2 regions of the Arcicella rosea genome follow, and region 2 is predicted to be linked to the other one. Evidence: riboswitches for the same ligand, from Rfam matches in the RefSeq annotation. Region 2 holds a riboswitch; the other holds the start of a gene.
What was found. A riboswitch is a leader RNA that binds a small molecule or an ion and turns the genes downstream of it on or off. The one in region 2 is predicted to bind thiamine pyrophosphate.

Region 1 (3,218 bases), on a different contig from region 2:
CATAAGTAGCGGTTTCATTTGCAAAAGTCACTGTCGTTAAGGTTTTCATATTTCTCGAAACCGACAAATCATGTAAAATAGACATCAATTCCATTACCGAACAAAAACCATTGGTTTGTGTGAGTCCGATTAAGCGAGGTTTAATTGCCTGAATGGTTTCTTGTGAAAAGGAAATTCCTCTAGCCGAACGTTCTAGCATCGAGCGGATAAAGCTCATTTGATTTCTTTTTAAGAATTTCTCATCAAATAAATCTTTGTGAAATTGTATTGTAATTTCATGAATATCCTCCATTTCAGATTCATGTGAAAACCAACCATGTGGTACATTCGAACCTATCAAAATCAATTCCTGAGTTGAAATCACTTCGGTGTGGTCGCCGATTACTCTTTTCACACCTTTTGCGTTTTCGATAAAATTCAACTCAAACTCTTCATGATAATGTAAAGGAAAATCAAATTTATTCTTTGTTCTATCAAAAACCATGAAGCAATCATTTGAAGTAAGTGGCGTAATTTCTCGATAAATTTTTGTCATCTTAGATAATAAGGGTTAAAATAATACAAATAATTATGTAGTTAAAGTATCATAAGTATAGTGAAGTATTTATACAGTAAAATTGCAATTTATTGTCAATATTGCAACAAATAGTCTATAGAATATACTAAAATCAAGGGTTTTCCCTTAGTTTTTATGGTTGATTTTATGACTTGTAAGACTTTAAAGTAGAATTTGTATCATAATTGATGGCTTTTTGTTTTTAAATCCAAAAATATTTTTGAAAAGACATGAGTGAAAAAAAAACAAAAATATTTGCCTTGAATTCAATTTTTATACTTTACATTTGTCTCAAACTTTAGGGGTGCCTTAAATATAACGGGCTGAGATTATACCCTCAAAACCTGAACGGCGTAATTGCTGCGTAGGAAAAAGTAAGGCAGATTTTTCAATTCAAATTCGATGCAAGTATTTCATCATCGTTTCTAAAATTTCACTGCTTTTCTTGGTTAGCTTTAAAATGATAGATTGATTTTTCATTCTTGTTTTTAGGTGGATGACACATTTTGTGGATGATTAGGTGTACAACTAATATATCACAAAAGTTTCCCCAAAGCTTGCTCGTACACGCTCACAATTTCTTCTTGGTTTCCGTTAAAGTTCATTTGTTTTTATTTAAATAAATTCATGAAATGACAGTCTTTGTTAACGACGAAACATTTGAGTTTTCAGAAAATCCTACTTTAATCGAAGTGCTGAATCAACAAGGTATTAACGAACTCCGTGGATTGGCTTTAGCTATCAACGAAGAAGTAATTCCTCGTGCAGAATGGTCTGCTATCAAGCTTGAAAGTAATGACCGATTAATGCTCATTCGTGCTACGCAAGGCGGTTAAAGATTGTCATTGAATCCTCCAAAAACTAATGAAAAACATGAAGAAAACAGAAAAAACTCCTCAGACTGAAACCATCAGTAGAGCGCCATTTCCTGCATCAAAAAAAGTATATGTTCAGGGAGAAATACATGATATTCAAGTAGCAATGCGTGAAATATCTTTGTCAGATACTTTGGTAAATGGTAAAGTGATGTCAAAAAATGCACCCGTTACGGTATATGATACCAGTGGACCTTTTACAGACCCCAATATTGATATTGATGTAAGAAAAGGTTTGCCAAGATTACGTCAATCATGGATTGTAAATCGTGGAGACGTAGAAGAATTAGAAGGTATTTCTTCAAATTATGGTCGTGAACGTTTGGCAAATCCAGCTTTGGATTCACTTCGTTTTGAACATTTGAAGAAGCCATTAAGAGCGAAAGCAGGGCAAAATGTTTCGCAATTGCATTATGCCAAAAAAGGAATTATTACGCCAGAAATGGAGTACATTGCCATCCGTGAAAACCAGAAAATTGATGCTTTGAAAAGTATCGGACACCAACACGAAGGACATAGTTTCGGAGCAAATACGCCAAAGGGTTTAATAACGCCAGAGTTTGTACGTTCGGAAGTGGCAATGGGTAGAGCTGTTATTCCTAATAATATTAATCACCCAGAAAGTGAACCAATGATTATTGGGCGTAACTTTTTGGTGAAAGTAAATGCCAATATTGGTAATTCTGCGGTTTCATCGAACATCGAAGAAGAAGTAGAAAAAACCGTTTGGGCTTGTCGCTGGGGTGCTGATACCATCATGGATTTATCGACAGGTAAAAATATCCACGAAACCCGTGAGTGGATTATCCGTAATTCTCCTGTACCAATTGGCACAGTACCGATTTACCAAGCTTTAGAAAAAGTAGGAGGAAAGGCAGAAGATTTAACTTGGGAGATTTTCAGAGATACGTTAATTGAACAAGCAGAACAAGGCGTTGATTACTTTACGATTCATGCAGGCGTGTTGTTGAGATATGTGCCAATGACGGCAAAAAGAGTAACGGGAATTGTTTCTCGTGGAGGAAGTATCATGGCAAAATGGTGTTTGGCTCATCATAAAGAGAATTTCCTTTACACACATTTTGAAGAAATCTGCGAAATCATGAAAGCTTATGATGTAGCTTTTTCTTTGGGGGACGGACTTCGTCCTGGAAGTATTGCTGATGCCAATGATGCCGCTCAATTTGCTGAATTAGAAACTTTGGGTGAATTGACGAAAATCGCTTGGAAACATGATGTACAAACCATCATAGAAGGGCCGGGTCACGTGCCGATGCACTTGATTAAAGAAAATATGGACAAGCAATTGAAAGAATGTCACGAAGCACCTTTTTACACACTTGGACCATTGACAACTGACATTGCTCCAGCTTATGACCATATTACTTCTGGGATTGGTGCAGCCATGATTGGCTGGTTTGGTTGTGCAATGCTTTGTTATGTTACACCAAAAGAACATTTAGGTTTGCCAAACAAAGAAGATGTGAAAGTGGGAGTAATCACTTATAAAATTGCTGCACATGCTGCCGACCTTGCCAAAGGACATTATGGTGCGCAAATTCGTGATAATGCTTTAAGTAAAGCTCGTTTTGAATTCCGTTGGGAAGATCAATTCAATTTAGCACTTGATCCAGATACTGCTCGTGAATATCACGACGAAACTTTACCTGCCGAAGGAGCAAAAATTGCTCACTTTTGTTCAATGTGTGGTCCAAATTTCTGCTCAATGAAAATCACGAAAGAAGTACGTGATTATGCTGATAATATGGGTGTAGAGGAACAAGAAG
Region 2 (3,218 bases):
GATTTTACCCGAATTGGAAATCAAAGAAGGAACTGAAAGTATGAATAATTTTAAATCTTTGGCTGGACTTGCTGGCGTTGACCTCAGTAGTTTTGGTTCGACAGAAGCCGTTCGCCCAGATTTATATCCGAATATTTTGCAGAGTACACCTTTTTTGATGCAACTACTTCATTTAAAAGTTCGCTCAATCGAACATCAGCGAGAAATGCTTGTTTCGGATTATCTAAAGGAATGTAGTAAAAAGGAAATACTTGTAAAGCTCGTTGGGGAATCTAATAAAAGTGAATTTCAGAACTTGAATGAACCAAAAATTACTCCAGAATTGATTCATTTGAATAAAGAAGAAGATTTACAAATCCGAGAATTGCATAAAAGAGTTGTGACTTCTTTAGACAAAAAAACAGGTGTAATTACAATGTCAGTAAAAATGCAAGACCCTGTAATTGCCGCTACGCTTGCCAAATTTACCCAAGATTATCTATTAAATTATGTGATTCAGTACCGAACAGAAAAAACCCAAAAAGACATAGATTTCTTATCCTCACGAATCAATGAAGCACAAAAACATTATGAAAAAGCCCTTTTTGCGTACTCACATTATCAGGACATGAATAGGAATTTATTCTTGAACATCGCCAAAGATGAAGGCAAAAAATTACAACATGAAGTAGAATTGGCTTACAATCTTTACACTCAATTAGCTACGCAATTAGAAGAAACGAAAATTAGAATTCACAGAGAAACACCCGTTTTTAAAGTACTAGAACCTGCACAAGTGCCTGTGAAGAAAAGTAGTCCGTCGAGGGGAATTATCATTGTAGGCTTTACTCTGTTAGGTTTATTCATTTCAGTTGTAGGTATTACGGTTAGAAATTTTCACTTTTCTGAAGTCTTCAAGGCTTGAGTACCTGTTTAATAAACTAAAAACCTAAAATTGTATACCCTCAAGTCTCAAAGTCAGTAAATCCTAAAATCTAAAAAATAGTCTTGATTCTTGTCTCTTGTGTCTAAAGTCCAAAATCCTCAAGTCTCAAAATAAAAAAATACAATTTATCAGTTTTCGTCATACCTTTGTCTTACAATCACAAAAAGGGGTGCCTTAATATAACGGGCTGAGATTATACCCACTGAACCTGATGCGGGTAATTCCGTCGAAGGGATTTTGTAAATTTGGTTTTGCGTTATAATGACGTAAACAGATTTAAAATCAATCAATCACATAGGGTTTCACATTGTTAAATCTAACGGGATTTGACTCCTTTGCCTGTTGTTAATCTTTTCAAAAATGAAAAATTTAACGACTAATCTGAGAAATCTGTCTATTCAGGCAGGTATCATCAAGCATTTCGTTGCCATGATTTTTTCTTCAAAGAATCAACATTTTGCTATTTTAAAGTATTCAAATCTTTTAGTTTTAATACTTTTTCTCTTCACAAAATCATACGCCCAATATACTATTTCAGGAAAAGTATTTGACGCCGAAAGTAATAAACCTTTGGCTGGAGCAAACATTGTTTTAGTGAATGCAGTAAGAGGAACGCAAAGTAATGTACAAGGTGTTTTCACCCTTAAAAATGTAAAAAAAGGTACTTATACTTTGAAAATAAGCTTTGTAGGTTATGAGAAAAAAATACAAGTAATTGATTTACAAAAAGATGCTACTTTCAAATTCGAACTTAGTAAATCTACTTTTGCCGCAGATGAAGTAGTAGTAAATGCTACTAGAGCCAATGCAAAATCAGCCATTGCTTTTACGGATGTTTCTAAAGAAGATATTCAGAAGCAAAATCTTGGTCAGGATATTCCTCAATTATTAAACTTTACACCTTCGTTAGTTTCTACTTCTGATGCTGGTGCTGGAGTGGGTTATACAGGGATTAGAATCAGAGGAACAGATGCTACCAGAATCAATGTGACTATTAATGGCATTCCTTTGAACGATGCGGAATCTCAAGGTACTTATTGGGTAAATACGCCCGATTTGGCTAGTTCGGTAAGTTCAATCCAAGTGCAGCGTGGCGTGGGTACTTCTACCAACGGTGCTGGTGCTTTTGGGGCATCAATTAATATTTCTACTAACGAATTCAGAAAACAGGCTTATGCCGAAATCAATACTGCTTATGGCTCATTCAATACTTTAAAAAACACTATTTTAGTTGGTTCTGGTTTGGTAAACGATAAATTTACTTTTGATGCTCGTTTGTCGAAAGTTACTTCTGATGGTTATATCGACAGAGCTAGTTCTGATTTAAAATCATTCTATCTTTCGGGAGCTTACTTTGGAAAAAAATCTTTTGTTCGTCTGAATGTTTTCTCCGGAAAAGAAAAAACCTATCAAGCTTGGGAAGGCGTATCAGAAGCAACTTTGCCGATAAATCGTACTTTCAATTTATATACTTATCCAAATCAAACGGATAATTATCAGCAAGATCATTATCAATTACTTTCTTCGCATACTTTATCAAATGTGTGGACATTCAACTTGAATTTCCATTATACTTATGGGCGTGGATATTACGAGCAGTTTAAAGAGCAAGATAAGTTTTCAAAGTATGGTTTACCAAATATTGTATTAAAAGATACCACGCTTACTAAAACAGATTTAGTTCGTAGAAAATGGTTAGATAATGATTTTTATGGAACAACTTTCTCTTTTGATTATCAGGGTATTAAGAAGTTAAAAGCTAATATTGGTGGTGGATTAAATCAATATGATGGTCGTCATTATGGAGAAATCATTTGGGCGCAATATGCTTCTACTTCAAAATTAGGAGACAGATATTATAACGGAACGGCACAGAAAACGGATTTCAATATTTATGGAAAAGTATTCTATCAGCTTACTGAAAAAATAAATGCTTTTGCTGATTTACAAGTAAGAACTGTAAATTATGAAATTAAAGGAACGGATGATAATCTTTTGAACATCGGACAAAAAGTGGATTATAAATTCTTTAATCCAAAGTTTGGAGTAAGTTACCAAATAGCGTCTAATGCTTCGGCTTATGCTTCTTACAGCGTAGGCAACAAAGAACCTAACCGTTCTGATTTTGTTGATAATGTTGGTGCAACACCTAAATCTGAAAAGTTGAACGATTTTGAAGTAGGTTATAAAGTTCAAAAAGGAAAAGCTGCTTTTGCTTTGAACGGTTACTTTATGAATTACAATAACCAATTGGTTTTAACTGGAAAATTGAATGATGTTGGTTCGCCAATTC

Region 1: linked by a shared signal. The riboswitch ahead of thiS (sulfur carrier protein ThiS) and the one ahead of ABID42_RS03390 (TonB-dependent receptor) in region 2 are both predicted to bind thiamine pyrophosphate.

The regions. Positions count from the first base shown of each region.
Region 1 covers NZ_JBEUMS010000004.1:342,139-345,356, forward strand. The annotation lists gene ABID42_RS07685 (AraC family transcriptional regulator) at 1-535, opposite strand, end outside; TPP riboswitch at 847-944, shown strand; gene thiS (sulfur carrier protein ThiS) at 1,189-1,392, shown strand; gene thiC (phosphomethylpyrimidine synthase ThiC) at 1,430-3,218, shown strand, end outside.
Region 2 covers NZ_JBEUMS010000001.1:756,679-759,896, reverse strand. The annotation lists gene ABID42_RS03395 (GNVR domain-containing protein) at 1-904, shown strand, start outside; TPP riboswitch at 1,081-1,177, shown strand; gene ABID42_RS03390 (TonB-dependent receptor) at 1,286-3,218, shown strand, end outside.